One region of the Kosakonia cowanii JCM 10956 genome, then DNA from elsewhere that is predicted to be linked to it. Evidence: predicted binding sites of a transcription regulator. Region 1 holds the regulator's gene; the other holds the start of a gene.
What was found. The regulator PurR, encoded in region 1, represses purine synthesis genes. The targets are predictions, from matches to a motif close to CANGCAAACGTTTGCNTG.

Region 1 (5,406 bases):
TCCATATAACTTTCGCCGAGTCCGAGCGAACCGTCCTGTAAAACCCGTTTGAAAAAATCAGGATTTTTCACCTGAATATCTGCGGGTGCGGGACCGTTGATACGAATACCTGCGCGACCCAGCAGTTCGTTTGCTATGCGGAACCAGTTGTCATCCCGCACGCTCACTTCTTCTATACACGATGAACTCATACCTTCTCCATCACGAATAGTGATCAGAACTCTACAAGCGTAGACGCTGGCAGAATTTGTGAGAAATCTCACGGTTTGCACCGTAAGGCTGATATCAGACGTAGAACAGAGGAAGGGAGAGACCCTTGCCAGAAAAGGCCCTCCTTGGGGAAACGAGCACGCTCCGGTGCCCGTTACTGCATAATATTTATCGTATTTATGAGATAGCCGAGAATCAGTATAGGCCTCAATATCAGGTGATTCAACTTGTCGCTAATAGCGTGCTAATTACGCCATTAGCGACAGTCCCGTCAGCAACTACCCGCGCGCGGAGGAGGGCTCACGCACCTCATCCTGCTCTTCGTCTGCGCGATGCTGAATGCCATAACCGAGTGCCGCGAGCAGCACCATGGCAAGCATCACGCTGGTGGTGGTCAGCAGCGGGGTAATGATCAGCCACGAAACAACGAGGCTTGCGAAGAAGCAGAGCCCCAGTTGCAGGGTATTCTGCAACGCCGCCGCGCGGCCCGTCGCCTGCGGGAAGGGACGCAGCGCCCGCGCCACCACGATAGGGTAGATCGCGCCATTTGCCATCGCCATCAGGCAGAAGGGGATCAGCAGCGCAGTGAGCGAGACGCCGGGAATAAAGCCAACTGCCCAGGTCGCCAGCACGCTCAGAGCAAAGCCGCTCAGTAACCACGGCAACATGCGCGAACCCTGCCATTTTTGCAGCGCTGCGCGGCAGCCGTAACCACCAATCAGGAAAGCGAAGGTTTGTGGCACATAGCTCAGGCCAATTACCGACGGGCCATAGCCCATCTCATGCAGGATAAACGGCGAGCCGGTAAGCCAGGCAAAGAAGCTGGCGGAGCAGGCGGCGTAGATCATCACATTGCCGCGATAATCGCGGGCGCGCAGCAGATCGAGAAAGGTGAGTGCCTGCTGGTCATGCGCCACCTCTTTTACCGGCGATTTGAGGCGGAAAACCGGGATCATCAACACCACGGTGATGGCCAGCAGGGTGGCGAAAATCGCCTGCCATTCAATATGGGCCAGCAGCCAGGCGCCGAGCAGTGGGGCCAGCGCCGGGGTTAAGCCGACCAGCGGCATAATGGTGGCGAAAATACGGTTAACGCGGTGCGCCGGGTAGTGATCTGTCACCAGCGCCTGCCAGCTAACGGTGGCGGCGCAGACGCCGACGGCCTGCACAAAACGCAGCACCAGTAGCCAGGTAGCATCGCGCACCCAGAGGGTGCCAAGGCAGCCCAGGGCGAAAATAGAGAGACCAATCAGCAGAATTGGTTTGCGACCATAACGATCCGACAGCGGTCCCCACAGCAGCTGCGCCACCGCGAACCCGGCCAGGAAAAGGCTCAGCGAGGCGCTGATCACGGCGGGAGAGGTGTTTAAATCTTGCTGAATCGCGCTGAAAGCGGGCAGGTACATGTCGGTGGCTAAAAAGCCCAGCACGCTTAAGCCCGCGAGCCAGACTAAAAATCCTTTGCCAGGTTGCATTCTCATTTCTCTTTAATTGCAGGTAATCAGGGTGGGGAAGTGTAAGGAGTGCTTTCCTGGTTGTGAAACGCTAATATTTGCACATTGGTTTCAAAAATTTTGCAGGCAGAATATGTGGTCAGAATACTCCCTTGAAGTGGTGGATGCCGTAGCGCGGAATGGCAGCTTTAGCGGCGCGGCGCAGGAGTTGCACCGCGTGCCTTCTGCGGTGAGCTACACCGTACGCCAGCTGGAGGAGTGGCTGGCGGTGCCGCTGTTCGTGCGCCGCCACCGCGATGTGGAATTAACCCCCGCCGGCGTCTGGTTTTTAAAGGAGGGGCGGTCTGTTATCAAAAAAATGCTGATCACCCGCCAGCAGTGTCAGCAGATCGCCAACGGCTGGCGCGGCCAGTTGCCGATTGCCGTCGATAACATTGTAAAACGCGCCCGCACGCGGCAGATGATTGTCGATTTCTACCGTCACTTCAGCGATGTTGAACTGGTGGTCTACCAGGAGGTGTTCAACGGCGTCTGGGATGCGCTCGCCGATGGCCGTGTTGAACTGGCGATCGGTGCCACGCAGGCCATTCCCGTCGGGGGGCGCTATGCCTTTCGCGATATGGGCACTTTAAGCTGGAAGTGTGTCGTCTCGCGTCAACATCCGCTGGCACAACTCAACGGTCCGTTAAGCGATGAGACGTTGCGCAACTGGCCGTCGCTGATTCAGGAGGATACCTCCCGCTCGTTGCCGAAGCGCATTACCTGGCTGCTGGATAACCAGAAACGGGTGATGGTGCCCGACTGGGCCTCGTCGGAAGCGTGCCTGTCAGCGGGGCTCTGTGTGGGGATGGTGCCAGCCCATTTTGCCCGACCGTGGCTTGATAGCGGTGACTGGGTGGCGCTTGAACTGGAAAACCCGTTCCCGGATGCCGCCTGCTGCCTGACATGGCAACAAAACGAGGCGTCGCCTGCGCTGAACTGGCTGCTCGATTATCTGGGCGACAGTGAAACGTTGAATAAGGAGTGGCTGCGGGAGCCGGAGTAAGGCTCCCGCGGGAGGGGATTAACGGCGGTAATCGCGGAAGGGGCCATCGGCCACCGAGCGGCGCTCAACCAGGCGCGGATGCACTTCAATCGACTGCGACTGTTCACGCTTATTCACAATGCGATCGAGCAGCATGGTGAATGCCGTTTCGCCCAGCGAGTCCTTCGGCTGATGGATCGTCGTCAACGCGGGGGTAAAGAAGCGCGAGTTGCGCACGTTGTCATAGCCGATAACGGAGATATCCTGCGGCACGCGCAGCCCCATCTCATCGGCAGCGCAGAGGGCGCCCATCGCCATAATGTCGCCGCCGCAGAAGACTGCGGTGGGGCGCGAGGACTGGCCGAGGATCTGCTGCATGGCCCGGTAGCCGGACTCCGGCTCAAAGTCGCCCTGTACAATCCAGTTTTCCGGCACGTTGATCATCGCTTCGTTCATCGCCTTCATAAAGCCAGCCAGACGGCCTGCGCCGGTGTTGCGCTCCAGCGGACCCGGGATCACGCCGATGTCGCGATGGCCGCGCTCGATCAGGTAACGACCGGCCATATAGCCGCCCTGGAAGGCGTTATCGATCACTGAATCGGTGAAGTCTGCCTTCGATTCGCCCCAGTCCATCACCACCATCGGAATATGGCGATACTCTTCTAGCATGGTGAGCACGGTTTCCGGGTACTCAGAGCACATCACCAGCAGGCCATCGACACGCTTTTGCGCCATCATCGACAGATAGGCGCGCTGCTTCTCCTGGCTGTTCCAGGCGTTGCCGAGGATCAGGGTGTAACCCTTCTGGAAACACTTCTTCTCAACCGCTTCGATGATCTCGGCGAAGTAGGCCGCTTCACTGCTGGTCGCCAGCAGACCAATCGATTTGGTGTGATTCACTTTCAGGCTGCGCGCAACGGCGCTTGGCGAATAGTGCAGCTCTTTGATCGCCGCCCAGACAGCGTTGCGCGTCTCTTCGGCGACGAAACGGGTTTTGTTAATTACATGTGATACGGTTGTAGTGGAAACGTTTGCTCGTTTCGCGACATCTTTAATCGTTGCCATCAGATATTACTCCAGACCATATCGTAAGCTCCTGATAATTCGGTAGGTAAACGTTTGCCTTTAAACACCCTGAACTCATCAAAGTGAGTGCGGTACGCCGGGAAAACGACACTGGACGTCAGGAGGGGAGTCAATGGCCGGTACGCTAATAAATTTAGCGTCGAATTTTGTCTGATCTTGAGCAAAAGGGGAAGTATTAAAACCGTTCTGCTGGCAAATCACGCAAGATTTTTCCCATATTTTGTGCAAAAATGCGCAGGCTCACTTTTTGTGGGGAAATTAAATGGAGAAAAATTGATGAGCACCGATCTTAAGTATTCACTCTTCACTACCGTCATCGTTCTGAGCCTGATCGTTTTCGGCGCGCTGACCGCTGCACTGCATTGATCTGATGCGAGGGAGAGCCTTCTCCCTCGGTTCTTGCGTCCCCATTGTTACCCGTTGCGCAATAAACTTTTCTCCGTACGCTCACTTCTGTTTTTTGTGACACCTGTCATACTTTTGCCTTTCGCGACCCGGTAGAGGGTCGGCATGTCCATTTCGGAGTCAAAAGATGAAAATAAATTTCCCCCTGCTTGCCCTGGCGATAGGCGCCTTTGGGATTGGTACCACCGAGTTCTCCCCGATGGGGTTACTGCCGGTGATTGCGCAGGGTGTTGGGGTCTCGATTCCGGCGGCGGGGATGCTGATCAGCGCCTATGCCATCGGCGTTATGGTGGGCGCGCCGCTGATGACGCTGCTGCTTTCCCATCGCGGCCGTCGTAACGCGCTGATTTTCTTAATGGCGATCTTCACCGTCGGCAATGTGCTCTCTGCTATTGCGCCGGATTACGCCACCCTGATGATCGCCCGTATCATCACCAGCCTTAACCACGGCGCCTTCTTCGGCCTTGGCTCGGTGGTAGCCGCGAGCGTTGTCGCGAAAGAGAAGCAGGCCAGCGCGGTGGCGACGATGTTTATGGGGCTGACTATCGCCAATATCGGCGGTGTGCCTGCCGCCACCTGGCTTGGGGAGACGATCGGCTGGCGCATGTCGTTTATGGCAACCGCCGGGCTTGGGGTGATCTCCATGGTCTCGCTCTTCTTCTCATTACCGAAAGGCGGCGTGGGCGCGCGACCCAACGTGCGCAACGAGCTCGCGGTACTGATGCGCCCGCAGGTGCTGACGGCGCTGCTGACTACCGTGCTCGGTGCCGGTGCAATGTTCACTCTCTATACCTACATCTCACCGGTGTTGCGCACACTGACTGACGCCACGCCGGTGTTTGTCACCGCCATGCTGGTGCTGATTGGCGTGGGTTTCTCGATTGGCAATTATCTGGGTGGGAAACTGGCGGACCGCTCGGTAACCGGCACCCTGAAAGGCTTTTTACTGCTGCTGATTGTTATCATGCTGGCGATCCCGCTGCTGGCGCGCAGTGAGATTGGTGCGGCGATCGCGATGGTGGTGTGGGGCGCTGCAACATTCGCGGTGGTGCCGCCGTTGCAGATGCGCGTGATGCGTGTTGCCCATGAAGCACCGGGGCTGTCGTCATCGGTCAATATTGGTGCATTTAACCTGGGTAATGCCCTTGGCGCGGCGGCAGGTGGTGCGGTGATCTCCGGCGGTCTCGGCTACAGTTTTGTTCCGGTGATGGGGGCGATTATTGCCGG
Region 2 (5,406 bases), 810 kb from region 1:
CGCGTACCAGCAGGGTTTTGCCGCTGCCGGTACAGCCGCCCACCAGCAGTAGCGGACGCTGAATGCGCGCCTGCGTCGCCTCAATTGCCGCCTGGCGCAGTGCTTTATAGCCTCCTGCGACCAGCGGCAGGTCAATCTGCCGTTCGCGCAGCCACTGCTGCACAATATGCGAGCGCTGGCCGCCGCGTGCGCAGCAGAGCAGGGCTTGTGGCGCGGTTTTATGGGCTGCAACCCACGCCGCAATTCGCTGCTCGCGGGTGTCGCCGTTAACCAGTTTGTGGCCGAGCTTCAGCGCGGCTTCTGCGCCGTCGCGTTTATAGCAGGTGCCGACGGCAGCGCGTTCACTGTCGTTCATCAGCGGCAGGTTTATGGCGGCGGGCATCGCGCCTTTGGCAAATTCAACCGGGGCGCGGAGATCAATAAGGGGCGTGTTATCCCGCAGGATGGCGAGATAATCGGTGGCGTCGTTCATCGGGCGTCCTTCTGCAAAAACTGGTGCCGATTTTACGCCGGAATGCGTCGGGTGTGGGGGAATTTTGCCGGATGGCGCTAACGCTTATCCGGCCTACGGTGTGGGGGCAGGGGGATTTTGCCTGATGGCGCTTCGCTTATCAGGCCTACAAAGCCATCAGCATCATGCAATGTAGGCCGGATAAGGCGTAAGCCGCCATCCGGCAATCGAGTGCGGTGCGGCAAATGCCTGATGGCGCTTCGCTTATCAGGCCTACAGAACCATCAGCATCACGAATGTAGGCCGGATAAGGCGCAAGCCGCCATCCGGCAGCTGTTACCCTTACAGCTTCGACTGCGCCCAGGCAATGCCGCTGGCGTATTCGGGGGGCAGTAACGGCACCAGCGCTTCCAGCGTCGCGCTTAGGCGGCCGGTATCGCTATCATTGAGGTTGAGATGACCCACTTTGCGCCCGGCGCGCACCTCTTTGTCATACCAGTGCAGATGCACCAGCGGCAGCTTCAGCCAGTCGTAGTTAAGATTGCTGCCGATCAGGTTGATCATCACCGACGGGCTGTTGACCACCGGCGGCGGCAGGGGTAAATCGACTATCGCGCGCAGATGCAGCTCAAACTGGCTGATCGAGGCACCATTTTGCGTCCAGTGACCGCTGTTATGCACACGTGGTGCCAGCTCATTGATCAGCAGACCGCCAGGGGTAACGAAACACTCCATTGCCATTACGCCGACATAATTCAGCTCATGCATGATCGCCGACAGCATCGCTTCCGCCTGCTGCTGCTGTTTAGCATTCGGCTGCGGGAAGACCACGCTGGTGCGCAGAATGCCGTCCTGATGCAGGTTGTGGGTCAGCGGATAAAAAACGGTGCTGCCATCGTGGGCGCGGGCGCCTACCAGCGATACTTCGCCGGAGAAGTTGATCCCCTGCTCAACGATGCACTCGCCGTAGCACTCATCCGGCAACTGATCGATATCGGCTGCGCGTAAACGCCACTGGCCGCGACCGTCATAACCGCCAACGCGACGCTTCACGATAGCGTGATCGCCCAGGCGCTCAAACACGCCTGGCCACTCGCTTTTATCGGCAAGCAGTTGCCACGGCGCGGTAGCGAGGTTGAGTTTGTCGAACAGCTGTTTTTGCGTGAAGCGATCGGCGATCACCGGGAAAACGTCACGGTTCACAAACGCCGGATGGCGCGCCAGCTCGCGGGTTAACGCGGTTTCTGGCCAGCGCTCAATCTCGGCGGTAATCACGCTCTGCTGAAACGGCACCGCTTCCGGCGCGTCGTCCAGCCCAACCGGCCAGACGGCAATGCTTAACGGTTCACCCGCCTGGCGCAGCATGCGCCCAAGCTGACCGTTGCCTAATATACAGACCTGTTTCATGCCGCACCCCGTGGATCCGGGTTATCCAGCACTTCATCCGTCTGCCCCTGGCGCCAGTCGGCCAGGCGCAGATGCAGTTCTGCATCGTGCTGGGCGAGGATCTGCGCTGCCAGCAGCGCCGCGTTTGACGCGCCCGCTTTACCTATCGCCAGCGTACCGACGGGAATACCGCGCGGCATCTGCACGATGGAGTAGAGGCTGTCGACGCCGCTTAACGCTGCGGTTTGTACCGGCACACCCAGCACCGGCACCAGCGTTTTGGCGGCAATCATGCCCGGCAGATGCGCCGCGCCGCCGGCGCCTGCGATAATCACCTGAAAGCCGTTTTGCTCCGCCTGCTCAGCAAAGCTAAACAGTTTATCGGGCGTACGGTGGGCAGAGACGATTTCAACGTGGTGCGGGACATTCAGGGTATCGAGGATTTCTGCGGCGAATTGCATGGTGGCCCAATCGCTTTTAGAACCCATAACAATGGCGATGCGCGCCGGTTGGTTGCTTAAAGACATGCGTCTCAAAACTCCTGTGGGTGTGCTTCAGACTACTTCAGAGGGCAGAGAGAATAGCATGGAAAAAAGGCAAGGAAAACGGTTGCGCAGTGAAGTTTGCCTGATTCGTGGGTAAGCCAGTTGGGGTTTCAGAAGGGGAATTGCACCAGCTCTACGTCGCTTTCGCTGACGCGGATCATTGAGCCTTCGCTGTGCCAGGCACCGAGTACGGCACGAAAGGCGGGAGCCTCATTCGCGGTCAGTTGATGAATGGCCGGGCGGTGCGTGTGACCGTGGATCAGCCACTGGACGCGATGCTTTTCCATCGCCTCAATTACGGCCTGCTGGTTGACGTCCATGATCGCCAGTGATTTGCTGCTGTTGGCGGCACGGCTGTCGGCGCGCATTTTTGCCGCCACGCGGTGGCGAATAAACAGCGGCAGGGCGAGAAACAGGGTTTGCAGCCACGGTTGATGCACTTTGGCGCGGAAAGCCTGGTAGCCAGCATCGTCGGTACAGAGCGTGTCGCCGTGCATAATCAGCACCTTACGCCCATACAGCTCAAGCACTTTTTCCTGCGGGAGAAGCTGCATACCACTTTCGCGGGCAAAGCGTTTACCGAGCAAAAAATCGCGGTTGCCGTGGATGAAATAGCAGGGGACGCCGCTGTCGACAAGGGCGCGGATGGCGGCTGCGACGCGCTGGTGCAGCGGGTTGGGATCGTCATCGCCGATCCAGGCTTCGAACAGATCGCCCAGAATGTAGAGCGCATCGGCCTCACGGGCAACGCCGTCTAAAAAATGGAGAAAACCGGCGGTGATCGCCGGTTCTTCCGTGTGCAGATGCAGATCTGCGATAAAGAGTGTTGCCACGAATTACTCGCTGACGTCCACGCTTTCGATGATCACATCTTCTTTCGGAACGTCCTGGTGCATGCCGCTGCGACCGGTAGAGACCGCTTTGATTTTATCGACCACGTCCATGCCTTCAACCACTTCTGCGAAGACGCAGTAGCCCCAACCCTGCAGGTTTTCACCGCTGAAGTTCAGGAAGTCGTTGTCCGCGACGTTGATGAAGAATTGTGCGGTTGCGGAGTGCGGAGCCTGGGTACGCGCCATTGCCAGCGTGCCACGGGTGTTTTTCAGGCCGTTGTTGGCTTCGTTTTTGATCGCGTCTTTCGTGACTTTCTGATTCATGCCCGGTTCAAAACCGCCGCCCTGAATCATAAAGCCGTTGATCACACGGTGGAAAATCGTGTTGTTGTAGAAACCTTCACGGCAGTAGTCCAGGAAGTTTTTAACTGTTTCAGGCGCTTTGTCATCAAAGGTTTTGATTACGATATCGCCGTGATTAGTGTGGAAAGTAACCATTATTGCATCCTGTTCTGATAGTGTGGTGCGTAGACCCGCGTTTGGGTCAGAGATAGTGGCTTGTTATAGCATAACCGCGAGGCTGGATCACCTTGCAAAGTGAGCTGCTTCGGGTTTGAATTACAGGTAATATATACGGTTTTCACGCCCACACACGTCTACATGGAATCTTCGATGTTAAAAATTTTTAATACACTGACGCGCCAAAAAGAGGAATTCAAACCTATCCATGCCGGGGAAGTCGGCATGTACGTGTGTGGTATCACTGTTTACGATCTCTGTCACATTGGTCATGGCCGTACTTTCGTCGCCTTTGACGTTGTCGCACGCTATCTGCGCTTCCTCGGCTATAAGCTGAAATATGTGCGCAATATCACCGATATCGACGACAAGATCATCAAACGTGCCAATGAGAATGGCGAAGATTTCGTTGCGCTGGTCGATCGCATGATCGCCGAAATGCACACCGATTTTGACGCACTCAATATTCTGCGCCCGGATAACGAACCGCGCGCGACGCACCATATTCACGAAATCATTGAGATCACCGAGAGCCTGCTGGCTCGCGGCCACGCCTATGTGGCGGATAATGGCGATGTGATGTTCTCCGTGCCAAGCGATCCGCATTACGGCCAGCTTTCGCGCCAGGATCTCGACCAGCTGCAGGCGGGCGCACGCGTCGAAGTGGCGGATATCAAGCGCAACCCGATGGATTTCGTGCTGTGGAAGATGTCCAAGCCGGGCGAGCCGAGCTGGCCGTCGCCGTGGGGCGAAGGGCGTCCGGGCTGGCACATTGAGTGTTCGGCGATGAACTGCAAACAGCTGGGATCGCATTTTGATATTCACGGCGGCGGATCGGATCTGATGTTCCCGCACCATGAAAACGAAATCGCCCAGTCGACCTGTGCGCACGATGGCGAGTACGTTAACTACTGGATGCACTCCGGTATGGTGATGGTTGACCGCGAGAAGATGTCAAAATCGCTGGGTAACTTCTTTACCGTGCGCGACGTGCTGAAGTATTACGATGCGGAAACCATTCGCTACTTCCTGATGTCCGGCCACTACCGCAGCCAGCTCAACTACAGCGAAGAGAACCTCAAGCAGGCCCGCTCGGCGCTGGAGCGTCTCTACACTGCGCTGCGCGGAACCGACGAATCGGTTGCGGCTGAGGGGGGTGAAGCCTTTGAAGCGCGATTTATTGAAGCGATGGATGATGACTTCAACACGCCGGAAGCCTACTCGGTGCTGTTTGATATGGCGCGTGAAGTGAACCGTCTGAAAACGGAAGATGCTCATTCAGCAAACGCGCTGGCCTCGCATATGCGTAAACTCGCGGGCGTACTGGGTCTGCTGGAGCAGAACCCGGATCTCTTCCTGCAGAGCGGCGCGCAGGCGGATGACGGCGAAGTCGCGGAGATTGAGCAGCTTATTCAGCAGCGTCTGGATGCGCGTAAAGCGAAGGACTGGGCGGCGGCCGATGCCGCACGCGATCGCCTGAACGAGATGGGCATCGTGCTGGAAGATGGCCCGCAGGGCACCACCTGGCGCCGTAAGTAATCCCGCATACCGGGCAGGCGAACGCGCTGTCCGCTTATCGAAGCCGCCATCCGCACTGTGCCGGATGGCGGCTTTTTCTTTCTACAGACCGGCCTTACCGTCTGCGCCACCACAACAAACCCATCACCACCAC

Region 2: a site for PurR is predicted at 2,436-2,453, ahead of purE (5-(carboxyamino)imidazole ribonucleotide mutase). Genes of this name have one in related genera too.

Annotation. Positions count from the first base shown of each region.
Region 1 is NZ_CP019445.1:3,262,778-3,268,183, forward strand. It holds gene cfa (cyclopropane fatty acyl phospholipid synthase) at 1-191, opposite strand, end outside; gene punC (purine nucleoside transporter PunC) at 489-1,685, opposite strand; partial or broken gene punR (DNA-binding transcriptional activator PunR) at 1,798-2,731, shown strand; gene purR (HTH-type transcriptional repressor PurR) at 2,728-3,753, opposite strand; gene cydH (cytochrome bd-I oxidase subunit CydH) at 4,051-4,140, shown strand; gene BWI95_RS15400 (MFS transporter) at 4,307-5,406, shown strand, end outside.
Region 2 is NZ_CP019445.1:2,457,744-2,463,149, forward strand. It holds gene mnmH (tRNA 2-selenouridine(34) synthase MnmH) at 1-472, opposite strand, end outside; gene purK (5-(carboxyamino)imidazole ribonucleotide synthase) at 794-1,858, opposite strand; gene purE (5-(carboxyamino)imidazole ribonucleotide mutase) at 1,855-2,364, opposite strand; gene lpxH (UDP-2,3-diacylglucosamine diphosphatase) at 2,493-3,215, opposite strand; gene ppiB (peptidylprolyl isomerase B) at 3,219-3,713, opposite strand; gene cysS (cysteine--tRNA ligase) at 3,888-5,273, shown strand; gene BWI95_RS11580 (metal-dependent hydrolase) at 5,368-5,406, opposite strand, start outside.